Regions from separate parts of the Streptomyces sp. B3I8 genome, predicted to be linked through region 2. Evidence: predicted binding sites of a transcription regulator. Region 2 holds the regulator's gene; the other holds the start of a gene.
The links. The regulator HrcA, encoded in region 2, represses chaperone genes, less so after heat shock. The targets are predictions, from matches to a motif close to TTNGCACTCNGNNNNNCNGAGTGCNAA.

Region 1: a site for HrcA is predicted at 11,775-11,801, ahead of groES (co-chaperone GroES). Genes of this name have one in related genera too.

The regions. Positions count from the first base shown of each region.
Region 1 is NZ_JAUSYN010000002.1:4,197,937-4,213,502, forward strand. It holds gene glmS (glutamine--fructose-6-phosphate transaminase (isomerizing)) at 1-227, shown strand, start outside; gene QFZ64_RS20890 (holo-ACP synthase) at 410-781, shown strand; gene QFZ64_RS20895 (NAD(P)H-hydrate dehydratase) at 837-2,285, shown strand; gene alr (alanine racemase) at 2,478-3,641, shown strand; gene QFZ64_RS20905 (alpha/beta fold hydrolase) at 3,801-5,081, shown strand; gene tsaE (tRNA (adenosine(37)-N6)-threonylcarbamoyltransferase complex ATPase subunit type 1 TsaE) at 5,041-5,589, shown strand; gene QFZ64_RS20915 (hypothetical protein) at 5,758-6,321, opposite strand; gene tsaB (tRNA (adenosine(37)-N6)-threonylcarbamoyltransferase complex dimerization subunit type 1 TsaB) at 6,454-7,116, shown strand; gene rimI (ribosomal protein S18-alanine N-acetyltransferase) at 7,200-7,760, shown strand; gene tsaD (tRNA (adenosine(37)-N6)-threonylcarbamoyltransferase complex transferase subunit TsaD) at 7,753-8,895, shown strand; gene QFZ64_RS20935 (hypothetical protein) at 8,992-9,243, shown strand; gene QFZ64_RS20940 (methyltransferase domain-containing protein) at 9,262-10,437, opposite strand; gene QFZ64_RS20945 (polysaccharide deacetylase family protein) at 10,641-11,630, shown strand; gene groES (co-chaperone GroES) at 11,948-12,256, shown strand; gene groL (chaperonin GroEL) at 12,379-14,004, shown strand; gene QFZ64_RS20960 (hypothetical protein) at 14,246-15,566, shown strand, end outside.
Region 2 is NZ_JAUSYN010000002.1:2,230,938-2,246,503, reverse strand. It holds gene QFZ64_RS12075 (long-chain fatty acid--CoA ligase) at 74-1,960, shown strand; gene QFZ64_RS12070 (two-component system response regulator) at 2,072-2,662, opposite strand; gene QFZ64_RS12065 (SpoIIE family protein phosphatase) at 2,967-5,510, shown strand; gene hemW (radical SAM family heme chaperone HemW) at 5,610-6,842, shown strand; gene QFZ64_RS12055 (DUF3097 domain-containing protein) at 6,957-7,775, opposite strand; gene QFZ64_RS12050 (MBL fold metallo-hydrolase) at 7,807-8,601, opposite strand; gene hrcA (heat-inducible transcriptional repressor HrcA) at 8,767-9,786, shown strand; gene dnaJ (molecular chaperone DnaJ) at 9,788-10,924, shown strand; gene QFZ64_RS12035 (nitronate monooxygenase) at 11,293-12,378, shown strand; gene QFZ64_RS12030 (16S rRNA (uracil(1498)-N(3))-methyltransferase) at 12,375-13,124, shown strand; gene QFZ64_RS12025 (hypothetical protein) at 13,230-13,787, shown strand; gene QFZ64_RS12020 (S41 family peptidase) at 13,834-15,566, shown strand, end outside.

The DNA of each region.
Region 1 (15,566 bases), 2.0 Mb from region 2:
AGGAGATCCGGGCGCGGGGGGCACGCACGATCGTGATCGCGGAGGAGGGCGACGAGGCGGTCGTGCCGTACGCCGACCACCTGATCCGCGTGCCGGTGACGCCGACGCTGTTGCAGCCGCTGGTGGCGACGGTGCCGTTGCAGGTGTTCGCCTGCGAGTTGGCGACCGCGCGCGGCAACGAGGTGGACCAGCCGCGGAATCTGGCGAAGTCGGTGACGGTGGAGTAGGCGGCTTCCGGTGGGTTTTCCCTCGCCCCCGTCGCCGCTGCCCTTCCCCTCCTTCAAAGGGCTCCGCCCCCTGGACCCCGGGGTGCGTTCTCGGGCGCGGGCGGGTGGGGGTGCGCCGCGCGGTTCCCCGCGCTTCTGAAGGGGCGTGCCCCAAGGCGCGCGGCGCGGCCTATGGTTCCGGCATGGCAATCATCGGGGTCGGGATCGACGTCGCCGAGATCGAGCGGTTCGCGGCGTCGGTGGAGCGCACGCCGGGCCTGCTGCGGCGGCTCTTCGTGGAGGACGAACTGCTGCTGCCCGGCGGTGAGCGCCGCGGCCCCGCCTCGCTGGCCGCCCGGTTCGCCGCGAAGGAGGCCCTCGCCAAGGCGCTCGGTGCCCCCGCCGGGCTGCTGTGGACGGACGCCGAGGTGTTCGTCGAGGACACCGGCCGCCCCCGGCTGCGGGTGAAGGGCTCGGTCGCGGCCCGGGCCGCGGAACTCGGCGTGCGGCGGTGGCACGTCTCGCTGAGCCACGACGCCGGCATCGCCTCGGCGGTCGTGATCGCCGAGGGATGAGGGTCGCCGTACGGCGGTGACGTACGGCGGGCCGATACGGGGCAGACTCGGTCACATGCGTACCGCGTACAGCGTCGAAACGGTCAGGAGCGCCGAGCGTGCGCTCATGGAGCGGCTTCCCGACGGAACCCTCATGCAGCGCGCCGCCGCCGGACTGGCCGCCGCCTGCGCGCGACTCCTCGGCAAGGTGTACGGCGCCCGCGTCGTCCTCCTCGTCGGCAGCGGCGACAACGGCGGCGACGCCCTGTACGCCGGTGCCCGGCTCGCCGCCAGGGGCGCCGGGGTCACCGCCGTCCTGCTCGCCCCGGACCGCACCCACCCGGGCGGCCTCGCGGCCCTGCGCCGGGCCGGCGGCACGACGACGGGCCCGGACGGCGCCGAGCCGCCGCTGCGCCGGGCCGATCTCGTCGTCGACGGCATCGTCGGGATCGGAGGCCGGGGCGGCCTGCGGCCGGAGGCGGCCCGGCCGGCGCGGATCGTGGCGGAGGGGGACGCGCCCGTGGTCGCCGTCGACCTGCCGAGCGGCGTCGAGGCCGACACCGGCGAAGTGCGGGGACCGGCGGTCCGCGCCGACCTCACGGTCACCTTCGGCACGCACAAACCGGCGCTGCTGATCGACCCCGCGCGGGAGTACGCCGGTTCCGTGCGCCTCGTCGACATCGGGCTCGGCCCGGAACTGCCGGACGTGCCCGAGCTGGAGGCGCTCCAGCACGCGGACGTGGCGGAGCTGCTGCCGGCGCCGGAGGCCGAGAGCGACAAGTACCGGCGGGGGGTCGTCGGCATCGCCGCCGGGTCCGCGCGCTACCCCGGGGCGGCCGTGCTGGCGGTGGCCGGGGCACTGCGCGGCGGGGCGGGGGCGGTGCGGTACGTGGGGGCGGCCGGGGACGCGGTCGTCGCCCGGTTCCCGGAGACGCTCGTCTCCGACCGGGGCCCGACGAAGGCGGGGCGCGTGCAGGCGTGGGTCGTCGGACCCGGCGCGGGGGACGACGCGGGGCCGGTGGCGGAGGTCCTGGCGGCGGACGTGCCCGTGCTGCTCGACGCGGACGGGCTGCGGCTGGCCGACCGGGACGCGGTCCGCGCCCGCACCGCGCCGACCCTGCTGACCCCGCACGCCGGCGAGGCCGCCGCCCTGCTGGGTGTCTCCCGCGAGGAGGTCGAGGGCGCCCGGCTGACGGCGGTGCGCGAACTGGCGGCGCGGTACGGGGCGACGGTGCTGCTCAAGGGGTCGACGACGCTGGTCGCGGGAGATCCGGGGGAGGGGGGCGTGCTGCCGGTGCGGGTCAACGCGACGGGGACGCCGTGGCTCGCCACGGCGGGCAGCGGCGACGTCCTGTCCGGCCTCGCGGGCAGCCTGCTGGCGGCGGGCCTGTCCGCGCGGGACGCCGGCAGCGCTGCCGCGTACCTCCACGGCCTCGCCGGGCGGCTGGCCGCGGAGGGCGCCCCGGTCGGCGCCCACGACGTGGCCGGGGCGATCCCCCGCGCGTGGCGCTCGGTACGGGAATGAACCGCACCGCCGCGGGCACCGTCACGGCGGCTTCGCGACCCGGCGCCGCCGGGGTGCCACGGCTGCGCCCCGTTCGGGGCGGGGCCGCGCCCCGAACGGGGCGCGGGGAACCGCGCGAGAAGGCCCCACCCCACCAGCCCCCCGCCCCGCCGGAATCCCCCCACCCACCCCCTTTGAGACACTGACCCCACGATGATGACCAGTGAAGCCGCCCCCCTCCGGGCCCGCGCGGAGATCGACCTCGCGGCGTTCCGCGCCAACATCCGCGCCCTGCGGACCCGCACCCCCGGCACCCAGCTGATGGCGGTCGTGAAGGCCGACGCCTACGGCCACGGCGCCCTCCCCTGCGCCCGCGCCGCCCTCGCCGCCGGCGCCCGCTGGCTCGGCACCGCCACCCCCGAGGAGGCGCTCGCCCTGCGCGCCGCGGGCATTCCGGGCCGCATCATGTGCTGGCTGTGGACCCCTGGGGGACCCTGGCGGGAAGCCGTCGACGCCGATCTCGACCTGGGCGTCAGCGCCCTGTGGGCCCTGCGCGAGGCCGCCGCCGCCGCCCGCGCCGCCGGCGCCCCCGCCCGCGTCCAGCTCAAGGCCGACACCGGCCTCGGCCGCAACGGCTGCGCGCCCGCCGACTGGCCGGAACTGATCGACGAGGCGCTGCGCGCGGAGGCGGCCGGCCTGGTCCGGATCACCGGACTGTGGTCGCACCTGGCGTGCGCCGACGAGCCGGGTCACCCCTCCCTCGCCCCCCAGCTCGCCCGTTTCCGTGAGATGGTCGCGTACGCCGAGGACCGCGGCGTACGTCCCGAGGTGCGGCACATCGCCAACTCGCCGGCCGCGCTGACCCTCCCCGACAGCCACTTCGACCTGGTCCGCACCGGCATCGCGATGTACGGCATCTCGCCCAGCCCCGAGCTGGGCGCCCCCGCCGACTTCGGGCTGCGCCCGGTGATGACGCTGTCCGCCTCCCTCGCCCTGGTCAAGCACGTCCCCGACGGCCACGGTGTCAGCTACGGCCACCACTACGTCACCCCGGGCGCCACCACCCTCGGCCTGGTCCCCGTCGGCTACGCGGACGGGATCCCGCGCCACGCCTCCGGGACGGGTCCTGTCCTCGTCGGCGGCAAGTGGCGCACGGTCGCCGGACGCGTGGCCATGGACCAGTTCGTGGTGGACCTCGACGGCGACGAACCCCCGGTCGGCGCCGAGGCGGTGCTGTTCGGACCGGGCGACCGGGGCGAGCCCACCGCCGAGGACTGGGCGCAGGCGGCCGGGACCATCGCGTACGAAATCGTGACCCGGATCGGAACCCGCGTGCCCCGCGTCCATGTGAATGTGAATGCCGAACGGGAAGCGTGACTCCGACCGGGTGAACGAACGAGGCGACGAGCGGGGCCGCGCGCGGCGTCACGCAGGGGGCCACACATGGCGTCACACGTGGGATCGTGCGCGGGGCCGGGGCCGTACGCGGGGCCGTGCGTGGGGTGACGGACGGCCCCGGACGAGGAGGAACGGGACGTGAGCGAGAGCAGCGCGGACGCCGTGGCGGCCGCGGCGGAGGCGGCCACCGGGGTCGCCGCCGCCGTCGGCACCGCCACCGCCACCGGGACAGGCACCGGCAGCTGGCGCATGGCCGGTCTCGCCGGTGCGGCGGTCGGCGTGATCGCCGCGGGCGCCGCCGCCGGTGTCGCCGTCGAGCGGCTCACCGTCGGCCGCGGCATGCGCCGCAAGGCCCGCCTCGCCCTCGACTCCACCGGCCCGTACGGCACCCTGCGCGGCGCCCCCGGCACGGCGCACGCCGACGACGGCACCGAGCTGTACTACGAGGTGGACGAGCCGGCACCGCAGAGCGTCCCGGCCCCGCGCCGCCGACGGCTGTTCGGGCGCCGTACGCCCGCCCCGGTCACCGTCGTCTTCAGCCACGGCTACTGCCTCAACCAGGACTCCTGGCACTTCCAGCGGGCCGCGCTGCGCGGCGTCGTCCGCACCGTCCACTGGGACCAGCGCAGCCACGGCCGCTCCGGACGCGGGGTCGGCCAGCGCGACGGACGGGTGCCGCTCACCATCGAGCAGCTCGGCCGGGACCTGAAGGCGGTGATCGACGCGGCGGCGCCCGAGGGTCCGCTGGTGCTCGTCGGGCACTCCATGGGCGGCATGACCGTGATGGCGTTGGCCGAGCAGTACCCGGAGCTGTTCCGGGAGCGGGTCGCCGGGGTCGCGCTGGTCGGCACGTCGTCCGGGCGGCTCGGCGAGGTCAACTTCGGGCTGCCGGTCGCAGGCGTCAACGCGGTGCGGCGGATACTCCCCGGGGTGCTGAAGGCGCTGGGACAACGCGCCGAACTGGTCGAACGCGGGCGGCGGGCGACGGCCGACCTCTTCGCCGGGATCATCAAGCGGTACTCGTTCGCCACCCGGGACATCGATCCCTCGGTCGCCCGCTTCGCCGAACGCATGATCGAGAACACGCCGATCGACGTCGTCGCCGAGTTCTACCCCGCGTTCACCGAGCACGACAAGACCGAGGCGCTCGCGCACCTCACGGACATGCCGGTGCTCGTACTGGCCGGCGTCGACGACCTGGTCACGCCGAGCGAGCACAGCGAGGCCATCGCCCGGCTGCTCCCCGACGCCGAACTGGTGCTCGTACCGGACGCCGGACACCTGGTCATGCTGGAGCATCCGGAGCTCGTCACCGACCGTCTCGCCGACCTCCTCGTGCGCGCGGGGGCCGTCCCGGCAGGAGCTACCGTGGGGCCTTATGGAAGCACCAGCACCAGCACCAGCGCACCACGCGGGTGAGCCCACGCCGGACTCCGCCGGCGTCACCGCGGAGCTCACCGTCACCTCCCCCGAACAGATGCGGGAACTCGGCCGCCGGCTCGCGAAACTGGTGCGCGCCGGTGACCTCGTCATGCTCAGCGGCGAACTGGGGGCCGGAAAGACCACGCTGACCCGGGGGCTGGGCGAGGGACTCGGGGTGCGCGGGGCGGTCACCTCGCCGACGTTCGTCATCGCGCGCGTCCACCCCTCGCTGGTGGCCGGGCCGCCGCTGGTCCACGTCGACGCCTACCGGCTGGGGGGCGGCCTGGACGAGATGGAGGACCTCGACCTGGACGTTTCGCTACCGGAGTCGGTGGTGGTCGTCGAGTGGGGCGAGGGCAAGGTCGAGGAACTCACGGACGAGCGACTGCACGTGACCATCCACCGGGCGGTCGGGAACACGGTCGACGAGGTACGGCGGGTGTCGGTCGCGGGCTTGGGTGAGCGGTGGGCCGAGGCGGACCTCGGACCGCTGGCGAACCTCTGAGGGGCGCGGGGCTCAAGGGGCGCGGGGAAAGCGTGCGGAAACGGGGCGAAGCCCCGTACCGGGGTCAAAGGGGCGGAGCCCCTTGAGGACGGGAAGAGCAAGGGCGGCGGGGGCGAGAAAACCACCCCGGGCGAACCCCGGCGCCCCCCACCACCCACCGCGGCACGGCTACCGCACCACCACCACGGGCCGCCCCACCCCCGCGAACTCCCACATGGCGCTGCCGTCGGCCCGCGCCTCCCTGATGCCGCCCAGCTTCTTCGCCGCGTCCGGCACCGGCGTGGACCCGTCCACCGCCGCACTGAACCCCACCGGCACACCGCCGGCCGTCGTGAACAGCACCACGTGCTCGATCGGCACGCCGTCCGACCCCGGCACCGCGGCCGTCCGCGACGTCACCGTGTACTTCCCCGGCGCCGGATCCACCGTCCCCGGCATCACCTCGAACGTCCGCCGCACCTTCTCGCCCGCGCCGACCAGCCACACCCGGTCGTTCCCCAGCGAGTACACGACCCGCTCGCCCGTCCCGGAGCCCTCCGGCACCGCCGCCGTCCGCTTCTTCTTCGCGCCGGGGGACTTCTGCGCCCCGGCCGTCGGCGACGGCTTCACCTTCGTCCCCGGCTCGCCCAGCGTGTCCGGCGCGTTCGCCGACGCCTGATAGGCGAGGAATCCGACCGCGACGACGGCCGCCACGGTGAGCCCGGCCACGAATCCCGAGCTGCTCCTGGCCACCTGTGCCCACCTCTCCGGAAGTACGACTGGTACGACTTTCCCCGGTCGTACCTGCTCGCTGTGACGGTAGCAGCAGCCGTGCGCCGCACCGGCTCGCCGGTACGCCGGGCTCCGGCGCCGTAGGCTGTTCGCGTGCTCTTGCTCGCTCTGGATACCGCCACCCCCGCCGTGACCGTCGCGCTGCACGACGGCACGTCCGTCGTCGCCTCCGCCGGCCAGGTCGACGCCCGCCGCCACGGGGAGCTGCTGCTGCCCGCCGTCGACCGGGTCCTCGCCGAGGCGGGCACCCGGCTGGACGCCGTCACCGGCATCGTCGTGGGGGTCGGCCCCGGCCCCTACACCGGGCTGCGCGTCGGTCTGATGACCGCCGACACCTTCGGGCTCGCGCTCGGCGTCCCGGTGTACGGCCTGTGCACGCTGGACGCCCTCGCCTTCGAGGCCGCCGACGCGGGCGTGAGCGGCCCCTTCGTCGTCGCCACCGACGCCCGGCGCAAGGAGGTCTACTGGGCGCGCTACGACGACCCGCGCACCCGGACCACCGAGCCGGCCGTCGACCGCCCCGCCGACCTCGCGGACGCGGTCGCCGGACTCCCCGCCGTCGGCGCGGGAGCCGCCCTCTACCCGGACACCTTCCCGGACGTCCGGGGCCCCGCGCACGTGTCGGCCGCCGCGCTGGCCTCCCTCGCGTCGGAACGGCTCGCCGCCGGCGCCGGGCTGCTGCCGCCCCGCCCGCTCTACCTGCGCCGCCCCGACGCGCAGGTGCCCAAGAACTACAAGGTGGTCACCCCCAAGTGACCCCACCCGAGACCCCCGGCACCCCCGAGACCCCCGGCGCCCCCGGCACCTTCGAGGGCACCGCGCACCCCACGCTGCGCGAGATGCGCTGGTGGGACATCGACCCCGTGCTGGAGCTGGAACGCGAGCTGTTCCCCGAGGACGCCTGGTCGCGCGGCATGTTCTGGTCCGAACTGGCCCACTCGCGCGGCCCGGAGGCGACCCGCCGCTACTACGTCGCCGTCACCGGGGACCGCATCGTCGGCTACGCGGGCCTCGCCGCACTGGGCGACCAGGGCGACGTACAGACCATCGCGGTCGCCCGCGACCAGTGGGGCACCGGACTCGGCGGCCGGCTGCTGACCGGACTGCTGCGGGCCGCCACCGCGTTCGAGTGCGGCGAGGTCCTGCTCGAATGCCGTGTCGACAACGCGCGCGCACAGAAGCTGTACGAGCGCTTCGGCTTCGAGGCCATCGGCTTCCGACGCGGCTACTACCAGCCCGGCAACGTGGACGCCGTCGTCATGCGCCTGCCGGATCCGGCGGCCGCCGTCCCCGTCGGCCAACCACCGGAGCCACTGCCCGAACCCGAATCCGAACCCGGACGCGAACCCGGCCCCGGACCCGTATCAGGACCAGTACAAGGAACCGACCCCCATGGCTGACTCAGCTGCCGCCCGACGCGACGAGCCCCTCGTCCTCGGCATCGAGACCTCCTGCGACGAGACCGGTGTCGGCATCGTGCGCGGCACCACGCTGCTCGCGGACGCCGTCGCCTCCAGCGTCGACGAGCACGCCCGCTTCGGCGGCGTGGTTCCCGAGGTCGCCTCCCGCGCCCATCTGGAGGCCATGGTCCCGACCATCCAGCGGGCCCTGAAGGAGGCCGGGGTCACCGCCCGCGACCTCGACGGCATCGCCGTCACCGCCGGTCCCGGACTCGCCGGGGCGCTGCTGGTCGGCGTCTCGGCGGCGAAGGCGTACGCCTACGCGCTGGGCAAGCCGCTGTACGGCGTCAACCACCTCGCCTCGCACATCTGTGTGGACCAGTTGGAGCACGGCCCGCTGCCCGAGCCGACGGTGGCGCTGCTGGTCTCCGGCGGCCACTCCTCGCTCCTGCTCTCCTCGGACATCACCTCCGACGTACGGCCGATGGGCGCCACCATCGACGACGCGGCGGGCGAGGCGTTCGACAAGGTCGCCCGGGTGCTGAACCTCGGCTTCCCCGGCGGCCCCGTCATCGACCGGTACGCGCGCGAGGGCGACCCGGCGGCCATCGCGTTCCCGCGCGGACTGACCGGCCCCCGCGACGCCCCGTACGACTTCTCCTTCTCCGGCCTCAAGACGGCCGTGGCCCGTTGGATCGAGGCGAAGCGGGCGGCGGGCGAGGAGGTGCCGGTGCGGGACGTGGCGGCCTCCTTCCAGGAGGCGGTGGTGGACGTGCTCACCCGCAAGGCCGTACGGGTCTGCAAGGACGAGGGCGTCGACCACCTGATGATCGGCGGCGGTGTCGCCGCCAACTCCCGGCTGCGTGCGCTGGCGCAGGAGCGGTGCGAGGCGGCCGGCATCCGGCTGCGCGTGCCCCGGCCCAAGCTGTGCACGGACAACGGGGCGATGGTCGCCGCGCTGGGCGCGGAGATGGTGGCCCGCAACCGTGCCGCGTCCGCGTGGGACCTGTCGGCGGACTCGTCGCTGCCGGTGACACAGTCGCACGTGCCCGGCCCCGCGCACGGTGAGGCTCACGGCCACCACCAGGGACACGACCACGTGCACGAGGTGAGCAAGGAGAACCTGTACTCGTGAGGTTGAGGTTCGTGACGTGGGACTCGTGACGGAGGGACTCGTGACGGAGGCGCTCATGACGGAGGGGCTCATGACCGTGAGGGAGGGCCGGCACGCGTGACCGTCGCGCTGATGTGGGAGGCCCGGGCGGTGGCCGGGCGGGGCGAGGAGCTGCTCGCCTGGACGGGGGAGCAGGAGCTGACCCCCGCCCCGCTGCGCCGCGAGACCTTCCGCGCCCCGCAGGACAGGGTCCTCGTCATCACCTGGTGGGACGCCCCCTACGACGACCCCGGCCTGCCCGAACTCCCGGAGCCGGGCGGGGAGTTGGTGACCCGGCCGGTGCACCGTTGGCGGTTCGAACAGGTGTGACGGGGGCGCCTTGCGTCCCTATGGCGCCGGGTGCCCCAGCAGCATCACCGGCGCTCCCTGCCGCCGCGTCAGGAAGACCGTGACCGCCGCGCGGCCGTACGGCTTCGGCAGCACCTTGCGCCGCAGTTCCTCCGGCTCGACGGCCGAGCCCCGCTTCTTGACGGTCAGGACGCCGACCTCGCGTTCGCGCAGCAGGGCCTTCAACCGCTTGACGTTGAAGGGCAGCTGGTCGGTGATCTCGTAGCGGGTCGCGTACGGGGTGGGCAGGGGCGCGTCGGCGGTGACGTACGCGATCGTCGCGTCGATGAGCCCGCCGCCGACCTCCTCGGCCACCTCGGCCACCAGATGCGCCCGGACGACGGCGCCGTCGGGCTCGTACAGGTAGCGGCCCAGGGGGCGGACCGGCGGGTCGGGGAGGCCGCGGCCGCGCAGGGTGTGCCCGTCCGGCAGCAGCGTGGACCGTACGAGGCCGGGCTCGGTGCCGAACCACAGCACCGCCTCCTTGACGTCCCCGCCGTCGGAGATCCACTCCGCCTCGGCCTCGTCCGGCACCGCCTCGTGGGGGATGCCGGGCGCGACCTTGAGCGCGGCGTGCGGGGCGCTGCGGGCGGCGGTGAGGGCCCAGGAGAGCGGGGGCGAGTAGGCCTCCGGGTCGAACACCCGGCCGCGTCCGCCGCGCCGCGCGGGATCCACGAAGACCGCGTCGTACCCGGACGTGTCGACCTCGGTGACGTCCGCCTCGCGCACCTCGATCAGCCCGTCGAGACCGAGCGCCTCGGCGTTCGCCCGGGCCACCGTCGCGGTGAGCGGGTCCCGGTCCACCGCCAGGACCCGGATGCCGGCACGGGCGAGCGCGAGGGCGTCGCCGCCGATGCCGCAGCACAGGTCGGCGACCGAGGTGACGCCGAGCGCGCGCAGCCGCCGGGCGCGGTACTCCGCCACCGTGGTGCGCGTCGACTGCTCGACCCCGTTCGCGGTGAAGAACATCCGTTCGGCGTCGGCGGCCGGGAACTTCGCCGCCGCCCGCTGCCGCAGCCGGGCCTGGGCGAGGGCGGCCGACACCAGCTCGGCGGGGTGCGTGCGGCGCAGCCGGGTGGCGACGGCGAGTTCCCGCGCCGGGTCGGTGCCGCGCACCTCGTCGAGGAGGGCGTGGCCCTCGGCGGTGAGCAGGGCGGCGAAGGAGGCGTCGTTCACCTGATCATTGTGGGTCAGGGCGAGAGGGGGCGGGGCGCCGCGGGCCGACGAGAACCGGTGCGGGCCGCTGAGGGCCGGTGCGGGCCGCTGGGGGGCCGCTGTGGGCCGGTCGGTGGATGGCGCGCGGCCGGTCGGTGGACGGTGCGCGACCGGTCGCGGTGTCGGGCGGGCGCGGGAGCGGGTGGCTGCGAGGATCCGGCGCCATGCGACTCGTACGACAAAACGATGAATCCCGGGCAAAGGGTGCGACGCATGTGCGGCGGGCGCGCGGGGTCGCGCCGGCGGTGGCGCGCGGAAGCCTCGCGCTGCTCGCGGTGGCCGCGCTCGCCTCCGGATGCTCCGCACCACCTGCCGCGTCGACCGGCGCGCACGGCGCACAGAACGCCCAGGGCGCGCATGGCGGCGGCAAGCGGAAGCTCCAGGCGCCCCCGGCACGCGCCCTGGACTCGTACGCCACCAAGCTGCGCGCCGCGCACACCGCACGGGTCGCGGCGGCGAAGCGCTGGGGCCTGAAGGGCACGCCCCTCCCGGCACCCCCGCCCCCCGCGAAGAAGCCGGTCATCACCACGCGCGAGGGCTTCGAGGTGGAGGACGGCGACGACCTGCCGCCGGTCTTCACCACCGTCCCCACCAGGGACAAGGTCGTCTTCCTCACCATCGACGACGGAGCCGAGAAGGACCCCGAGTTCCTGAGGATGATGAGCGAGCTGAGGGTGCCGTACACGGCGTTCCTCACCAACTACCTGGTCAAGGACGACTACGGCTACTTCCGCACGATGCGGGAGCTGGGCGCGGGCGTCGACAACCACACCCTGCACCACCCCTACCTGCCGGGGCTGTCGTACAAGGAGCAGCGGCACGAGATCTGTGCCATGCAGGACATCATGCGCGAGCAGTTCGGCAGACGCCCGCGGATGATGCGCCCGCCCTACGGCAACTACAACCGGGACACCCTGGTCGCGGCGAAGTCCTGCGGCGTCGAGTACGCGCCGATCTGGGACGAGGAGGTCTACGTCGACCACTGGGAGTACCGCGAGGACGACCGCAGCCTGCACCCCGGGGACATCGTCCTCACCCACTTCCGCGGCAAGGACGAGTGGGACGGCACGATGGTCGACGACATGCGCCGCTTCCTGAACAAGGTCACGGCGGAGGGGTACGCGGTGGCCCGCCTGGAGGACTACCTGCGGTGAGACGGCCGCGCGCCCGGCCGGCGGCCGCCGCAGGTACCTGGCGGCGCCCGGAATCCGGCACGGCCGGCGTCCGGAACGCGGCACGGCGGGCCCCCGGAAACCGGTACGGCCGGCCTCCGGATTCCGACACAGCCACACGGCGAACTGGCACTCCGCTTGACCGAGTGCTAATCGCGGTCATAGTCTCGGCTCTGGCACTCCCCACCGGAGAGTGCCAACGACGCGACGGGCAGGTCCGGCACCCGCGACGACGGATCCACCTGGTCGCCACCTCAGACAGTTAACCCCGTGAGATCTCCGAAGGGGGAGGTCGGATCGTGACGACCACCAGCTCCAAGGTTGCCATCAAGCCGCTCGAGGACCGCATTGTGGTCCAGCCGCTGGACGCCGAGCAGACCACGGCTTCTGGCCTGGTCATCCCGGACACTGCCAAGGAGAAGCCCCAGGAGGGCGTCGTCCTGGCCGTGGGCCCGGGCCGCTTCGAGGACGGCAACCGCCTTCCGCTCGACGTCAAGGTCGGCGACGTCGTGCTCTACAGCAAGTACGGCGGCACCGAGGTGAAGTACAACAACGAGGAGTACCTCGTCCTCTCGGCCCGCGACGTGCTCGCGATCATCGAGAAGTAAGCAATTCACCTCAGCATTCCTGCTGTGAGCTGCGCCCCTGGCCCCCCGCGACCTACCGGTAGCCGGGCGTCCGGGGCGCAGTGCCTTTTTCACCCAGAATTCGAAAGAGGGCTCACGCTCCCATGGCGAAGATCCTGAAGTTCGACGAGGACGCCCGTCGCGCCCTCGAGCGCGGCGTCAACAAGCTTGCCGACACGGTGAAGGTGACGATCGGCCCCAAGGGCCGCAACGTCGTCATCGACAAGAAGTTCGGCGCCCCCACCATCACCAACGACGGTGTCACCATCGCCCGCGAGGTCGAGGTCGAGGACCCGTACGAGAACCTCGGTGCCCAGCTGGTGAAGGAGGTGGCGACCAAGACCAACGACATCGCGGGTGACGGTACGACCACCGCCACCGTGCTGGCCCAGGCGCTGGTCCGCGAGGGCCTGCGCAACGTCGCCGCCGGTGCCTCCCCGGCCGCCCTGAAGAAGGGCATCGACGCCGCGGTCAAGGCCGTCTCCGAGGAGCTGCTCGCCACCGCGCGGCCGATCGAGGAGAAGTCCGACATCGCCGCCGTCGCCGGGCTGTCCGCCCAGGACAGCCAGGTCGGCGAGCTCATCGCCGAGGCGATGGACAAGGTCGGCAAGGACGGTGTCATCACCGTCGAGGAGTCCAACACCTTCGGTCTGGAGCTGGACTTCACCGAGGGCATGGCCTTCGACAAGGGCTACCTGTCGCCGTACTTCGTGACGGACCAGGAGCGCATGGAGGCCGTCCTCGACGACCCGTACATCCTCATCCACCAGGGCAAGATCTCCTCCATCGCGGACATGCTGCCGCTGCTCGAGAAGATCATCCAGACCAACTCCTCGAAGCCGCTGCTGATCATCGCGGAGGACGTCGAGGGCGAGGCCCTGTCGACGCTGGTCGTCAACAAGATCCGCGGCACGTTCAACGCCGTCGCGGTGAAGGCCCCCGGCTTCGGCGACCGCCGCAAGGCGATGCTCGGCGACATGGCCACCCTCACCGGTGCCACCGTCATCGCCGAGGAGGTCGGCCTCAAGCTCGACCAGGTCGGCCTGGACGTGCTCGGCACCGCCCGCCGGGTAACGATCACCAAGGACGACACCACGCTCGTGGACGGCGGCGGCAACAGCGCCGACGTCCAGGGCCGCGTCGCCCAGATCAAGGCCGAGATCGAGACCACGGACTCCGACTGGGACCGCGAGAAGCTCCAGGAGCGCCTCGCGAAGCTGGCCGGCGGCGTGTGCGTGATCAAGGTCGGCGCCGCCACCGAGGTGGAGCTGAAGGAGAAGAAGCACCGTCTGGAGGACGCCATCTCCGCGACCCGCGCCGCGGTCGAGGAGGGCATCGTCTCCGGTGGTGGCTCCGCGCTCGTCCACGCCGTGAAGGTCCTGGAGGGCAACCTCGGCAAGACCGGTGACGAGGCCACCGGTGTCGCCGTCGTCCGCCGCGCCGCCGTCGAGCCGCTGCGCTGGATCGCCGAGAACGCCGGCCTCGAGGGCTACGTCATCACCTCCAAGGTGGCCGAGCTCGACAAGGGTCAGGGCTTCAACGCCGCCACCGGCGAGTACGGCGACCTGGTCAAGGCCGGCGTCATCGACCCGGTCAAGGTCACCCGCTCCGCCCTGGAGAACGCCGCGTCCATCGCCTCCCTCCTCCTGACGACCGAGACCCTCGTCGTCGAGAAGAAGGAAGAGGAAGAGCCGGCCGCCGCGGGCCACAGCCACGGGCACTCGCACTGAAGTCCGGTTCGCTGAGCACCGGCTCGACGAGCCTCGGCTCTCCGAGCACCGGCCGCTGAGCGAGCGGGCCACAGTCCCCGCACCCTGTTCATGGGGTGGCGGGGACTGTGTCGTCTTTGGGGGTGTGGCGGCGAGGCGCCTTCGGGATGCGGCGGCGAGTCGACCCCGGGGTGCGGGAGGCCCGATTGTCAGTGGCGTGCGCCATGCTGCGAGGGCAGGCGACGACAGGGGAGGGGCCAGCATGCGCACACCCGTGACCGGTGAGGTTCACGTCCACTACAGCCAGCTCTACGTCGAGAGTGATCCCGGGGAGTTGTCCCCGGGCTTCCACGAGGTGTTCGCGGGTCAGACGGGGGGTCTCTGCGGTGCCGCCGTCCCCGGCACTCTCTTTCTGCTCACAGGCCTGCACACCGGCCACGTCGGCTTCACCGTCGAGATCCACGACGAGGCCCCGGCGTTGGACCCTGCTTGGGAGGACGTCGTGGAAGTCTCCTTCCGCCCGGCTTCCGAGCGCACTCTTCTCGTGCAGTGGGCGGGTGAGGGCTCCTGGCCCCTGGACCTGCCCGAGACGGACCACCGGGTGCGTTACTGCGCCCGGGGGATGGACGCCGGACGTGACCTGGACACGAGGGTGGGCGAGGAACCGCAGGTGGACAGCTACCTCCTGCAGTTCTGGCCCGCGCCGCCCGCCCCCGACCGCGTGGTGCGACAGACCTCGGCCGTCGCCGAGTACTGGCACGAGTTCGCCCGGGAACTTCCCCCGCCCCCCACCCCCGAGGAACGCGCCGAAACCGAACGTCGGGCCCGCGAGGCGAAGGAACGGGCCTACGAGGAGTGGCGGTTGCACAGGGAGGCGTGGGAGTGGGGCGGCCGGCTGCCGAGCGAGAGACTGCGCGCGGTGGGCGGGAACGTGCTCGGCCTGCTGCGTTTCGACCCCGACCTGGTGCACGCACTGGGTGCCGCCACCGCCGGGACTCAGCGCGCGGTGGCACTCCTCGCCGCCCGCCGGGCCTGCGAAGAGGCGGGCCTGACGGCCGTTCCGTGGGTCAGCGACGCCCTCACCGCGGCGGCCGAAGGGACCCCACTGCCCTCGCCGTTCGACGATCACACCCTGCTGAGCGAGACCCTTCGCTCCGACCCGCGCGTCCCCGACCGGTCGGTACTGGGGGCCGTACCGCCCGAGCGCTCACCGTACGAACCGCCGGCACCGCCGGCCCCACTCGTGCGGAGGCCGGCCCGCGCGGAGGAACCGGACGCCTCGGAGGAACCGGGCGTCGCTCTCCCGGACGGTGCGCCGACGCGACGGCAGGGACTCGGCAAGTACCTGGGGAGCCTGGAACCCTCCCGGACGCCGGACGGCCCCGCGCCCACATCACGGACGGTATTGCCGTCGTCGGGAACGCTGACTCCGGGTCCACCGAGAGCCATGTGGGCCGTGCTGCCCGCCTCGGTGGTGGTGGAGTCCCCGTCCTCCGACCGCCCCCGTGGCCGCATCTCGCAACCGCACTTCGCCCTCCCCGCCGTACCGGCCGCCGCCGACCCCGATCCGTTGCGTGCCGCTC
Region 2 (15,566 bases):
TGAGTGGAACGACACTGAGAGTGAAACCAGCCGCACCTGAGTCAGCCGCACCGTCGCGGGCCCGGAGGATGTCGTGAGCGACACACAGACACTGATCGAGAACCGTCCGCCCTCCGTGGCGGCCCTCTTCCTGGAGCGCGTGGCGGCCACACCGGACGCCGAGGCATACCGCTATCCCGTGCCGTCCCCGTCGGGAGAGGGGCCGGACGACTGGAAGTCGCTGAGCTGGGCGGAGTCCGCGGAACGGGTGCACGCCATCGCGGCGGGTCTCATCCAGCTCGGCGTGCGGCCCGAGGAGCGGGTCGCGCTCGCCTCCTCGACCCGCATCGAGTGGATCCTCGCCGACCTCGGCATCATGTGCGCGGGCGCGGCGACGACCACCGTCTACCCGCAGACCAACGCCGAGGAGTCGGCCTTCATCCTCTCCGACTCCGAGAGCCGGGTGCTGATCGCGGAGGATGCCGCGCAGCTCGCCAAGGCCCGCGAGAAGCGCGCCGAGCTGCCCGAGCTGGCCCACGTGGTGGTCGTCGACCCGGCCGGGGTCGAGCGGACCGCCGAGGAGGGCGACTGGGTCCTCACTCTCGACGAGCTGGAGAGCCGGGGCGCCGCCCATCTGCAGAAGCACCCCGAGCTGATCAAGGAGCGGGTGGGGGCGATCACCAAGGACCAGCTCGCCACCCTCATCTACACCTCCGGCACCACCGGCCGCCCCAAGGGCGTGCGCCTGCCGCACGACAACTGGTCGTACATGGCGAAGGCCACCGTCGGGACAGGACTGATCAGCGGCGACGACGTGCAGTACCTGTGGCTGCCGCTCGCCCACGTGTTCGGGAAGGTGCTCACCTCCGGGCAGATCGAGGCGGGGCACGTCACCGCCGTCGACGGCCGCGTCGACAAGATCATCGAAAACCTGCCGATCGTCCAGCCGACCTACATGGCGGCCGTGCCGCGCATCTTCGAGAAGGTCTACAACGGTGTCGCCGCCAAGGCCCGGGCGGGCGGCCCGGCCAAGTACAAGATCTTCCAGTGGGCGGCCGGGATCGCCCGCGAGTACGCCAAGGTCACCCAGGACAACTTCCGGCGCACCGGTACGGCGTCCGCACCCTTCGGGCTCGCCACCAAACACAAGGCCGCCGACCGGCTCGTCTACGCCAAGATCCGTGAGGCGTTCGGCGGACGGCTGCGCGCCTGCGTCTCCGGCTCCGCCGCCCTCGCACCCGACATCGGCTACTTCTTCGCCGGCGCCGGCATCCACATCCTGGAGGGCTACGGGCTCACCGAGTCCTCGGCGGCCTCCTTCGTCAACCCCGGCGAGGCCTACCGCACCGGCACGGTCGGCAAGCCGCTCCCCGGCACCGAGGTGCGCATCGCCGACGACGGCGAGGTCCTGCTGCGCGGCCCCGGGATCATGGAGGGCTACCACGGGCTGCCGGAGAAGACCGCCGAGGTGCTGGAGGCGGACGGCTGGTTCCACACCGGCGACATCGGCGAGCTCTCGCCCGACGGCTATCTGCGCATCACCGACCGCAAGAAGGACCTGATCAAGACCTCCGGCGGCAAGTACGTGGCGCCGGCCGAGGTCGAGGGCCAGTTCAAGGCGGTGTGCCCCTACGTCTCCAACATCCTGGTGCACGGCGCCGACCGGAACTTCTGCACCGCGCTCATCGCCCTCGACGAGGAGGCCATCCTCGGCTGGGCGAAGGAGAACGGACTGGCGGGCAAGTCGTACGCGGAGGTGGTGGCGGCGCCGGCGACGGTCGCGCTGATCCAGTTGTACGTCACGGAGCTCAACCAGGGCCTCCAGCGCTGGCAGACCCTCAAGAAGTTCCGCCTGCTGCCCCGCGACCTCGACGTGGAGCACGGCGAGATGACGCCGAGCCTGAAGCTGAAGCGCCCGGTGGTGGAGCGGGAGTTCGGGCACCTGATCGACGAGATGTACGCGGGGACGCGGGAGGCGTAGCGACGACGGCCGCGCGCACCGCCGCCGGGTCACCGCGACCCGACGGCGGCGCGTGCTCATGCCCGCGGTCTGCTTGCTCATGCCCGCGGTCTACGTGCTCATGCCCGCGGTCTACGTGCTGCGCATCCGGCGCAGGGTCTCCTCCATGCGCCGTACGTGGCGGCGCAGTGCGAAGACGTCCTGGACCGGGTGCGAGGACAGGTGCGTGTCGAGTTCGTCCAGGTGGGCCGAGAGCTGCTCGAACTGGTGCCGCTCGCGGGCCAGCATCCGTTCGAGCTGCCGGCCCTTGCGGTGCAGGTCCAGGAAGACGCTCACCTTGGCCCGCAGCACCCACGGGTCGAACGGTTTGGTGAGATAGTCGGCGGCCCCGGTGGCGTAGCCGCGGAAGGCGTAGCCCGCGTCCGGGTCCTCACCGGTCAGGAAGATGATCGGTACGTCCTTGGTCTGGTCGGCCCGTTTGATGTGCGCGGCCGTCTCGAAGCCGTCCATGCCCGGCATCCGGATGTCCAGGAGCACCACCGCGAACCGCTGCTTGAGCAGCGCCTTCAGTGCCTCCTCGCCCGACCGTGCGCGGACCAGCGGCTCGTTGAAGGAGCCGAGCACGGCCTCCAGCGCGAGCAGGTTGTCCTCCATGTCGTCGACCAGGAGGATGGCGGCGCGGTTCTCCTCGGCCGCGGTGCCTGCCGTCTGCTCGGCGTTCATCCCGGCGTTCCTCGCCGGTGCCCCACCCGTTCCGACATCTGTACGGAGCCTGGAACCGGTTCTTGAGCGGATGCTCGAATTTGATCGTTTCCCTGCCCGTTTCGGAGTGCATCCGTAGCACTGTTCTCACCCATGGCGGCCTACTTCGGTAACTCGGCGCTTATGGCCGGGGTCAGTCTGTCACTCTGTCCGCATCGGTACAGGCAGATTCGACCGACTGCTCCGGGAGCTGTCCATGGGGGCCATTCCCACACAACGGGACACCTGGGCCCGTCCGGCCGCCACGTCGGCCACACTCGGGGGAATGACCCCCACGGGTGACGATGCGTCCGTCGTGGCCGCGTACGGAAGCGCGGGGTGGCGCACGGTGGCGCGCACGTCGCTGCCCGGCGGGGCGCTCGCGCCGGGCGCCGCCCGCCGCTTCGTCCGCGAGACGCTCGCCGCGTGGACGGCCCGTGCGCTGCCCGGCGCCGGGTTCCTCACGGACCGGCTGTGCGACGACGCCGAGGTGGTGGTGAGCGAGCTGGTCACCAACGCGGTGGTGCACGCGGGCACTGACGTGGTGGTGGAGTGCCGCCTGGAGTACGCGGGGTGCACCGGCTCCGAGGACTTCGGCGGATGCGGGGAGCGTGCCGGGGGCGTGGTGGAGGCGGTCGGACCGATCGAGCCGATCGAGGCCATGGAAGCCATGGAGGCCATCGAGACGATCGAGTGCCTGGATCCGCTCGCGGACGGCGCTCGGCCGCCGGACGGCGCTCTGCTGTCGGGCACCGGTTCGCTGTGGGACAGCGGTGCACCGTCGGACGGCGGTTCGTTGTCGGCGGCCGGGTCCCTCGGGGTGGGGGTGCCTCCGTTCGCCGGGGCCCTCGGGGACGCCGGGGGCCCCGGCGAACGGCAGGACGGCGGCACACGCGGGCCGTACGGCGACGAGGCGGACACCGGCGGTCGTGGGGCGAGCGGATCCGCCGCGCTCGTCGTGGAGGTGTCGGACCGTCATCCCTCCCGGCCCGTGCGGGACGAGGGGGCCCGGGCCCACGGCACGCCGGAGTACGGCCGCGGGCTGCGGCTCGTCGCCGCGCTGGCCCAGGAGTGGGGCATCACCTACCGCCGGGGCACCAAGTGCGTGTGGGCCCGGCTGGCCGGGGGCGACGGGCCCGGCGGGGAGAGAGAGTTCGGCACGTACGGCGCGGTCACGGACACGGCGGAGGCGCCGGCCCCCGTCGGCACGTCGGCGGCGCCGGCCGTCGTCGGCACCGTGACCGGGCCGTACGTCGCCGGCACCGCGGAGGCGCCGGCCGTCGTGGGCCCGTCGGCGATGTCGGACCCGGCGGCCACGGGTGGTGCGCGCTCCACGACTCCGGAAGCGCCGTCCGGGGACGCGGCATCGCCGCACGCCCGGCCGGGGCCCGCCGGCAGGACCGCCGACGGGACGGGGGACGAGCCCGCCGACGGGCCCGAGCAGGACTGGCTCGACCGGGGCGCCCTCTCCTTCCTCGCCGAGGCGTCCGACCTGCTGGCCGGGCAGCTCGACGAGGACCTGGTCACCGCTCTCGCCGGTCAGCTTCTCGTGCCCCGGCTCGCCGAGTGGTGCGCGGTGTGGCTGGAGGACGGGACCACCGACCCGCGCGCCGCCGGGACCGGTACCGCGCGCGGCTCCCGGCTCGCCCGCGTCTGGCACAGCAACGAGGACCGCCTGGAGGAACTGCGCCGCGTCCTGGAGAAGGACCCGCCCCGCCTCCCCGACGCCGCCCGCACCCGCCCCGTACCGGTCTCCTGGCCCGCCGAGGCGCTGGACCCGCCCCAGGGGGAGACAGCCGCGACGGAGCGGGACGACGGAGCGGACGGCGGCCCCGGAGCGGACGGCGACCCCGCCGTGGTCGTCACCCCGGGTGCCGCGCTCGCCTACCGTCTGATCGTCGGCGGCCGCCCCCTCGGCACCGTCGTCATCGGCCGGTCCGGCGTGCCGCGCTTTCCCGACGGGGTCTCCGCACTGGTCGAGGACCTGTGCCGCCGGGTCGCCCAGGCCGTCGGCGCGGCCCGCCAGTACGCCCGGCAGGCCAACATCAGCCGTGTCCTCCAGCGCGGACTGCTGCCCGGCGCGGTCGCAGAGATACCGGGGATGCGCAGCGCCCTCGTCTACGAACCGCGTGACCAGGGCGGCCCGAGCGGCGACTTCTACGACCTGTTCCCCGCCGGCCACGGCCGCTGGTCGTTCGCGATCGGCGACGTCCAGGGGAAGGGGCCCGAGGCCGCGGTGGTCATCGGTCTCGCCCGGCCGTGGCTGCGGCTGCTGGCCCGCGAGGGGTACGCCGTCCCGGAGGTCCTGGACCGCCTCAACCAGCTCCTCCTCGACGACGCCACCGAGGCCTCGGACGCCGCCGCGCGGGCCCTGGTCGCCGCCGGGGTCCCGGACCTCGGTGCCGACGACGGGCCGCAGAACCGGTTCCTGTCCCTGCTCTACGGCGAGCTGGCGCCCGTCGAGGGAGGGGTGCGCTGCACGCTCGCCTCCGCCGGGCACCCCCTGCCGCTGGTCCTGGCGCCCGACGGGAGCGTACGCACGGCGGCACAGCCGCAGACCCTGCTCGGGGTGGTGGAGGACGCGACGTACGACTGCGAGACGTTCGAACTCCGCTCCGGCGACACGCTGCTGTGCGTCACGGACGGGGTGACCGAGCGACGGCACGGACCGCGCCAGTTCGACGACGCCGACGGGCTCGCCGACGCGCTGGCCGGCTGCACGGGCCTGACCGCGGAACGCGTCGCGGACCGGATCCGCCGGCTCGTGCACGACTTCGGCGACGGGCCGCCCGAGGACGACCTGGCCCTCCTGGTCCTCCAGGCGGAGTGACGTGCCGCGGGCGGCCCGGTGCGGGGCGCGTGGGGCCGCCCGTGCCGGTGCGCACGGCGCGTGGATCGGTCCCGCGCGCCGTGCGGGACAATGGAACGCATGCCTTCCGCTCTCCCCGACGGCGAGCCCGTGCCCCACGACGGTGCCCTGCCCGCGTCCGCCCTGGCCGGCGCCGCCGACCGACCCCTCGGCTTCTACCTGCACGTTCCCTACTGCGCGACCCGCTGCGGCTACTGCGATTTCAACACCTACACCGCCACCGAGCTGCGCGGCACCGGCGGAGTGCTCGCCTCCCGCGACAACTACGCCGACACCCTGATCGACGAGATCCGCCTCGCCCGCAAGGTCCTCGGCGACGACCGCCGCGAGGTCCGTACGGTCTTCGTCGGCGGAGGCACGCCGACGCTGCTGGACGCCGCCGACCTCGTACGGATGCTGGGCGCCGTGCGCGAGGAGTTCGGTCTCGCCGCCGACGCCGAGATCACCACGGAGGCCAACCCCGAGTCCGTCGACCCGGCGTATCTGGCCACCCTGCGCGAGGGCGGCTTCAACCGGATCTCCTTCGGCATGCAGAGCGCCCGGCAGCACGTGCTCAAGGTCCTCGACCGCACGCACACCCCCGGGCGGCCCGAGCGCTGCGTCACCGAGGCCCGCGCGGCCGGTTTCGACCACGTCAACCTCGACCTGATCTACGGCACGCCGGGGGAGTCCGACGACGACTGGCGGGCCTCGCTGGAGGCGGCGCTGGGCGCCGGGCCGGACCACGTCTCGGCGTACGCGCTCATCGTCGAGGAGGGCACGCGGCTCGCGGCGCGGATCCGGCGCGGGGAGGTGCCGATGACCGACGACGACGTGCACGCGGACCGGTACCTGATCGCGGAGGAGGTGTTCTCAGCGGCGGGCTACGACTGGTACGAGGTCTCCAACTGGGCGACCTCGGACGCGGCGCGGTGCCTGCACAACGAGCTGTACTGGCGGGGTGCCGACTGGTGGGGGGCGGGACCGGGGGCGCACTCGCACGTGGGGGGCGTGCGGTGGTGGAACGTCAAGCATCCGGGGGCGTACGCGGGAGCGCTGGCGGAGGGGCGGTCGCCGGGGGCGGGGCGGGAGGTGCTGTCGGCGGAGGACCGGCGGGTGGAGCGGATCCTGTTGGAGCTGCGGTTGCGGGAGGGGGTGCCGTTGCGGTTGCTGCGGGAGGAGGGGCTCGCGGCGTCCCGGCGGGCCCTGGCGGACGGGCTGCTGCTGCCGGCCCCGTACGAGGAGGGCCGGGCGGCGCTCACCCTGCGGGGGCGGTTGCTGGCGGATGCGGTGGTACGGGACCTGGTGGACTGACGGGGCCTGCGGGGGCGCCCGGGATTCTTTCGCCCCCGCCGCCCCTGCCCTTCCCGTCCCTCAAGGGGCTCCGCGCGAGAGTTCACCCACCCGCACGCCAGGGGCCAACCCCGCTCAACCCTCCGGTGGGGCCGTGACGAAGTCGATCAGTTCCTCCACGCGGCCCAGGAGCGCCGGCTCCAGGTCCTTGTACGTCCGCACCGCGGACAGGATCCGCTGCCACGCCGCCCCGGTGTTCTCGTCCCACCCCAGCCGCCGGCACACCCCCGTCTTCCAGTCCTCCCCCCGCGGCACCCGCGGCCACCGCCCGATGCCCAGCGCCGCCGGCTTCACCGCCTCCCACACGTCGATGAACGGATGCCCCACCACCAGCGCGTACTCGCTCGTCACCGCCTCGGCGATCCGGGACTCCTTGGAGCCGGGGACGAGATGGTCGACGAGGACCCCCAGCCGCGCGTCCGGTCCGGGCGCGAACTCCTCGACCACCGCCGGAAGATCGTCGATCCCGGAGAGGTACTCCACGACGACCCCCTCCACCCGCAGGTCGTCGCCCCACACCTTCTCCACCAGCTCCGCGTCGTGCCGTCCCTCGACGTAGATCCGCCCGGCCCGCGCCACCCGCGCCCGCGCCTGCGGCACCGCGACGGACCCCGACGCCGTCCGCGTGGGACGCACCGGTCCCCGCCCCGTCGCGGCAGGCCGTACCAGCGTCACCGGCCGCCCCTCCAGCAGGAACCCGCGCGGCTCCATCGGGAAGACGCGGTGCTTGCCGAAGCGGTCCTCCAGGGTCACCGTGCCGGCCTCGCAGCGGATCACCGCCCCGCAGAAACCGGTGCCCGGCTCCTCCACCACCAGCCCCGGTTCGGCCGGAACCTCCGGTACGGGCGCGGGCTTCTTCCACGGCGGGGTCAGATCCGGAGAGTACTGGCGCATCCGACCGACGATAGGGAAAGCTCCCCGCCCGTCACGGCGACACGCCGAAGCGGCGGGCCAGCGCGTCCCGTTGGGCACGGACGAACCGCGCGTCGAGCACCGCTCCGTGGCCGGGCACGTACACCGCGTCCTCGCCGCCGAGGTCGAGCAGCCGGTCCAGCGCGGCCGGCCAGTGCGCGGGTACGGCGTCGGGACCCGCCTGCGGCTCGCCGGACTCCTCGACCAGGTCGCCGCAGAAGACGACCTTCGGGGACGAGGGCGTGGCGGGGACCAGTACCGCGAGGTCGTGCGCGGTGTGGCCGGGGCCCACGTCGGCCAGCAGCACGGTGAACCCGCCGCCCAGGTCGAGGGTCCACTCGCCGCGGACGTGGTGGCGGGGAGGGACCAGGGAGCGTGCCGCCTCGGCCGCCGCGTCCTCCGCCAGCCCGTTGCGTACGGCGTCCGCGCGCAACTCCTCCCGGCCGCGCGCCGTGTACGCCACGTCGATGCCGACCGCGCCGAACACCTCCGCGTCCCCGAACGCCGCCGCACCGAAGACGTGATCGAAGTGCGGGTGGGTCAGCGCGAGATGCGTCACACGGCGCACGGGACCCGTGCCGGTGCCGGTCTTGGTCCCGGTGCCCCCGCCCAGCGACCGTTCCGCCTCCTCCCGCAGCCACCCGCCCTCCGCCACGCTCGACCCCGCGTCCACCAGCAGCGCCGCGCTCTCACCCACGACGAGCCCGGCGGTGCAGTCCCACCGGGGCAGCCGGCACCGCCCGACCCGGGCCGTCACCCGTTCCCACCCCGACGCCTGCTCCGCACGGTCCTCCCACAGCACGCTCATACCGGGACGCTAGCCCCAGAGGCGGTCGCCGGGCACGGCATCGCAGGCCCCGCCCTTGCCCGGCCCGTACCCCCCGGCCGTACACTGGACCGGGGATGTTGGCACTCGCGCACGTGGAGTGCCAGGCACAGTAGCCAACGGGACAGCCTTCTGGAGGTGCGCGCGGTGCTCAGTGAACGCAGGCTCGAAGTGCTGCGCGCCATCGTCCAGGACTACGTGGGCACCGAGGAGCCGGTGGGCTCCAAGGCGCTCACCGAACGGCACAACCTCGGCGTCTCCCCGGCCACCGTGCGCAACGACATGGCGGCCCTCGAGGACGAGGGCTTCATCGCGCAGCCGCACACCAGCGCCGGGCGCATCCCCACGGACAAGGGCTACCGCCTCTTCGTCGACAAGCTGGCCGGCGTCAAACCGATGACGGCGCCCGAGCGGAGGGCGATCCAGAACTTCCTCGACGGCGCGGTCGACCTGGACGACGTCGTCGCCCGCACGGTGCGGCTGCTCGCGCAGCTCACCCGGCAGGTGGCGGTCGTGCAGTACCCCTCGCTGACCCGTTCGACCGTGCGGCACGTGGAGTTGCTGTCGCTCGCCCCCGCGCGGGTGATGCTGGTGCTGATCACGGACACCGGACGGGTGGAGCAGCGGATGATCGACTGCCCGGTGCCGTTCGGCGAGGCCTCGCTCGCGGACCTGCGGGCGCGGCTGAACAGCCGGGTCGCGGGGCGCCGTTTCGCGGACGTGCCGCAGCTCGTGCAGGACCTTCCGGAGGCGTTCGAGGAACCGGAGGACCGCGCCACGGTCGCCACGGTGCTCTCCACGCTGCTGGAGACGCTGGTCGAGGAGACCGAGGAGCGGCTGATGATCGGCGGCACCGCCAATCTCACCCGCTTCGGACATGACTTCCCTCTCACCATCCGGCCCGTCCTGGAGGCGCTGGAGGAGCAGGTCGTGCTCCTCAAGTTGCTGGGCGAGGCGAAGGATTCGGCCATGACCGTGCGTATCGGTCACGAGATCGCCCATGAGGGACTCAACTCCACGTCCGTCGTCTCCGTCGGCTACGGTTCGGGCGACGAGGCAGTAGCCAAACTCGGCGTGGTCGGACCGACACGCATGGATTACCCGGGAACGATGGGAGCGGTACGAGCGGTGGCACGGTACGTCGGACAGATCCTGGCGGAGTCTTAAGGTGGCCACGGACTACTACGCCGTGCTCGGCGTGCGCCGCGACGCGTCGCAGGATGAGATCAAGAAGGCCTTCCGGCGGCTCGCCCGCGAGCTGCATCCGGACGTCAACCCCGATCCCAAGACGCAGGAGCGTTTCAAGGAGATCAACGCCGCCTACGAGGTGTTGTCGGACCCGCAGAAGAAGCAGGTCTACGACCTCGGCGGCGACCCCCTGTCGCAGAGCGGCGGGGGCGGTGCGGGCGGCTTCGGCGCCGGCGGCTTCGGCAACTTCTCCGACATCATGGACGCGTTCTTCGGCACGGCGTCGCAGCGCGGGCCGCGCTCGCGCACCCGTCGCGGCCAGGACGCCATGATCCGGATCGATGTCGAACTCGACGAGGCGGCCTTCGGCACCACGAAGGACATCCAGGTCGACACGGCGGTCGTCTGCACGACCTGCAACGGAGAGGGTGCCGCGCCCGGCACCTCCGCGCAGACCTGCGACATGTGCCGCGGCCGCGGCGAGGTCTCGCAGGTCACCCGGTCCTTCCTGGGCCAGGTCATGACCTCCCGGCCCTGCCCCCAGTGCCAGGGCTTCGGCACGGTCGTGCCCACCCCGTGCCCCGAGTGCGCGGGCGACGGCCGGATCCGCTCCCGCCGGACGCTGACGGTGAAGATTCCCGCCGGTGTCGACAACGGCACGCGCATCCAGCTCGCCGGGGAGGGCGAGGTCGGGCCGGGCGGCGGTCCCGCCGGTGACCTCTACGTGGAGATCCACGAGACCGCGCACTCCATGTTCCAGCGGCGCGGCGACGACCTGCACTGCACGGTGACGATCCCGATGACGGCGGCGGCGCTCGGCACGAAGGTGCCGCTGGAGACGCTGGACGGCCTGGAGGAGATCGACATCCGGCCCGGCACGCAGTCCGGGCAGTCGGTACCGCTGCACGGGCGGGGCGTCACGCACCTGCGGGGCGGGGGGCGTGGGGACCTCGTGGTGCACGTCGAGGTGCAGACGCCGGGGAAGCTCGATCCCGAGCAGGAGCGGTTGCTGCGGGAGCTGGCGAAGCTACGGGGTGAGGAACGGCCGACGGGGCAGTTCCAGCCGGGGCAGCAGGGTCTGTTCTCGCGTCTGAAGGACGCGTTCAACGGCCGCTGACGCGGCCGGGGTTCCCTCGCACCGCCTCCGGGTGCGCCCGGACTTCTTCCCCGCCTCCGCCACCCCTTCCCGTCCCGACCCCGGGGGCCGCGCCCCCGGACCTCCGAGGCGCGTGGGAGCTCGGATGGGCGGGGTACATCGGCGGGTGCACGTACGTCGTGGCCGGTCGCGCAGTCCCCACCCGCCCGCACCCGCCGCACCCGCCCGCGCGCCGCATCCCCCGAGCTCTCCCGCGCCCCGCCCGCAGGGCGCCCGGGGTGGGAGGGGCGAAGCCCCTGGGGGACGGGGAGGGTACGGGCGGCGGGGGCGGAAAACGCTGGCGGAACCGTCGATTCGGACTCTTCGGGGGGACGTGGCACCATGCGGGCATGTCCTCCCCGCTGACCGATCTGTTCCCGCACCCGATCGTGCAGGCCCCCATGGCCGGCGGCGTGTCGGTGCCGCGGCTGGCCGCCGCCGTCAGTGACGCCGGCGGTCTGGGTTTCCTCGCCGCCGGTTACAAGACCGCCGACGGCCTGTACCAGGAGATCAAGCAGATCCGCGGACTGACGTCCCGTCCCTTCGGCGTGAACCTCTTCCTGCCGCAGCCCGAGTACGGCGACCCGGCCACCGTCGAGGTCTACGCCCACCAGCTCGCCGGCGAGGCCGCCTGGTACGCGACCGAGCTGGGCGACCGGGACAGCGGCCGGGACGACGGCTACGAGGCCAAGCTCGCCGTCCTCCTCGACAACCCGGTCCCCGTCGTCTCCTTCCACTTCGGCACCCCCGGCCGGGACACCGTCGACGCCCTGCACCGCGTCGGCACCTTCGTCCTGGCCACCGCCACCACCGCCGAGGAGGCCCTCGCGGTGCGGGAGTGCGGCGCGGACGCGGTGATCGCGCAGGGTGTCGAGGCCGGGGGGCACCAGGGCACCCACCGCGACACCCCCGAGAACGACGGCACCGGCATCGGGCTGCTCGCCCTGCTCGCCCGGATCCGCGAGACCATACCCCTGCCCGTTCTCGCCGCCGGCGGTCTGATGCGCGGCAGCCAGATCGCCGCCGTGCTCGCGGCCGGCGCGAGCGCGGCCCAGCTCGGCACCGCCTTCCTCGCCACCGACGAGTCCGGCGCCCACCGCCTGCACAAGCAGGCGCTGACCGACCCGCTCTTCGTCCGCACCGAACTGACCCGCGCCTTCTCCGGCAGACCCGCGCGCGCCCTGGTCAACCGGTTCCTGCGGGAGCACGGCCGCTACGCGCCCGCCGCCTACCCGGAGGTCCACCACCTCACCTCGCCGCTGCGCCGCGCCGCCGCGGCGGCGGGCGACGCGCAGGGCATGGCGCTGTGGGCCGGCCAGGGCCACCGCCTGGCCCGCGCGCTGCCCGCCGGACAGCTCGTGGAACTGCTGGTGGCGGAACTCGACACGGCGGCGGCCGCACTGCCGTCCCACCCGGCGGGAGGCACGCACCGATGACGGCTCCGGTGTTCGTCGTGGACGAACTGCGCGGCGTGGGACCCGACTTCGTGCTGGAGGGACCCGAGGGGCGGCACGCCGTCTCGGTGAAGCGGCTGCGGCCCGGCGAGGACGTCGTCCTCACCGACGGGCGGGGCCGCTGGGCCGAGGGCGTCGTCAAGGCCGCCGAGGGCAAGGACCGCCTCGTCGTCACGGACCTGGCGCACGTACGGCAGGAGCCGCCGGAACAGCCCCGGATCACCGTCGTGCAGGCGCTGCCCAAGGGCGACCGGGGCGAACTCGCCGTGGAGACCATGACCGAGGTCGGCGTGGACACGATCGTGCCCTGGCAGGCGGCGCGCTGCGTCACCCAGTGGAGGGGTGAACGGGGGCTGAAGGCGCTCGCCAAGTGGCGGTCCACCGCGCGCGAGGCGGGCAAGCAGTCCCGCAGGGTCCGCTTCCCGGAGGTCGCGGACGCGGCGACGACCCGACAGGTTGCCGCGCTTCTGGCCAAAGCCGACCTCGCGGCCGTGCTGCACTCCGACTTCGAGTACGGCAGCACCCCGCTGGCCACCGCCGAACTCCCCGCCGAGGGCGAGATCGTGCTGGTCGTCGGCCCCGAAGGCGGTGTCGCCGCCGACGAGTTGGCGCAGTTCAGAGAGGCGGGCGCGAAGGCGTACGTGCTGGGCCGCAGCGTGTTGCGCACCTCGACGGCCGGTACGGCGGCCGCCGCTCTGCTCCTCGGCCGCACCGGCCGCTGGTCGTAGAAGTCCCCGGCCGGCGTGCCCTGCCCGGACAGGGCCTGGGCTGGGCGTGCGGGGTGGCCGTATGCGCCCTACCGCGCTGCCCGGGACGGTGGCAGGCTGCCGTGCATGAGGGCAATGACGCGCTCGAGCGGCGGCCGCGTGGCCTCCGTCGCCGGTCTCGTCGTGGTCGCGGTCGGTGCCGCCGTCGCCTGTGAACCCGGTGGCCTGAGCGGGGTGTCGGTCGCGTACACCACGGATCAGACGGCCACGCACGAGCTGGAACGACGGCACGTCGACCTGAGCTGGCTGAGCTGCACCGCGGCCTACGGCGACAAGTCGACCGGTAGGTCCGGCAGTTCCGGTGAACCCTCCTCGACGGGTTCACGAACCGTCGCCTCCGTCGACTGCCAGGGCAAGACCGACGACGGCAAGGACGTCACCGTCAAGGGCCGTGTCACCCGTGCCGTGGACGGCAGATGCGTACGCGGGCAGTTGCGGGGAACCGTCGGCGGCAGGCAGGTCTTCCGCGTCGACGGCCTCGGCGACTGCGACGCGAGCGCCACCCCCACCCCGCCCGCCACCTACCGGCCGTCGCCCCCCGGACGCCCCGGACCCACCGTCACGGTCACCCGCACCATCTGGTGCCTCGGCGACCCCACCTGCCGGCCCGTGGAGGGCAAGTGATCCGGAACCCTGTCCGTGCGGCCCGGTCGGTGCATAGGGTGAGCTGGTGACACAGCCCGCATCGCCCGCGTATCTCCGGTTTCCGCATCTGCACGGCGACACGGTCGCCTTCACCGCCGAGGACGACGTCTGGGTCGCGCCCCTGGCCGGTGGCCGCGCCTGGCGCGTCAGTGCGGACAACGTCCCCGTGAACCATCCGCGTATCTCCCCCGACGGCACCCGGCTCGCCTGGACCTCCACCCGCGACGGCGCCCCCGAGGCGCACGTCGCGCCCCTGGACGGCGGGCCCGCGACGCGCCTCACGTACTGGGGGACCAGGACCCAGGTCCGCGGCTGGACCCCCGACGGCGAGGTGCTCGCGGTCAGCACCCACGGCCAGAGCTCGCTGCGCCGCACCTGGGCCCGCGCGATCCCGCTCGACGGCGGCCCCGCCACCACCCTGCCCTACGGCCCGGTCGGCGACGTCGCCCACGGACCGCACACGGTGCTGCTCTCGGCCACCATGGGCCGGGAGGCCGCCTGGTGGAAGCGGTACCGCGGCGGCACCGCGGGCAAACTGTGGATCGACCGCGAAGGCGACGGCGAATTCGTCCGCCTGCACGAGGAGTTGGACGGCAACCTGGAGTACCCGCAGTGGGTGGGGGACCGCTTGGCGTTCCTCTCCGACCACGAGGGCACCGGCGCCCTCTACTCCTCCCTCGCCGACGGCTCCGACCTGCGCCGGCACACCCCCGTCGGGGGCTTCTACGCCCGCCACGCGGCCACCGACGGCACCCGCGTCGTCTACTCCTGTGCCGGTGAGCTGTGGATCCTCGACGACCTCGACGGGGCCGAGCCCCGTCGCCCGGAGATCCGGCTCGGCGGACAGCGCGTCGACCTCCAGCCCCAACCCGTCAGCGCCGTCCGCTGGTTCGGTGCCGCCGCCCCCGACCACACCGGCCGCGGCAGCGCGGTCGCCGTACGCGGATCCGTGCACTGGGTCACCCACCGCTCGGGGCCCGCCCGTGCCCTCGCCGACGAGCACGGCGTACGGACCCGGCTGCCGCGCACCTTCCGCTCCGAGGGCGAGGAATGGGTGGTGTGGGTCACCGACGCCGAGGGCGAGGACGCTCTGGAGTTCGCGCCCGCCACCGGCGGCGCACCCGGCGCCGCCCCGCGCCGGCTCGCCGCCGGCCGGCTCGGCCGGGTGCTCGGCCTCGCCATGGCACCCGACGGCAGCAGGGCCGCGGTCGCCTCCCACGACGGTCGAATCCTCCTCGTCGAACGGGAGAGCGGCGAGGTCCGCGAGGTCGACCGCGGCGAGGACGGTGAGGCCGACGGACTCGTCTTCTCGCCGGACTCCACCTGGCTCGCCTGGTCCCACCCCGGCCCGCGCCCGCTGCGCCAGCTCAAGCTCGCCAACACCGCCGACCTGTCGGTGACCGAGGCGACCCCGCTGCGCTTCCGCGACTTCTCGCCCGCCTTCACCCTCGACGGCAAGCACCTCGCGTTCCTCTCCGCCCGCTCCTTCGACCCGGTCTACGACGAGCACGTCTTCGACCTGGCGTTCGTCGGCGGCGTACGCCCGCACCTGATCACGCTCGCCGCGACCACCCCGTCCCCGTTCGGACCGCAACGCCACGGCCGCCCCTTCGACGCGCCCGACAAGGACGAGACCCCCGACAGCGAGGGCACCCCCACCACCCGCATCGACCTCGACGGGCTCGCCGACCGGATCGTGCCGTTCCCCGTCGAGGCCGCCCGCTACTCCACCCTGCGGGCCGCCAAGGACGGCGTGCT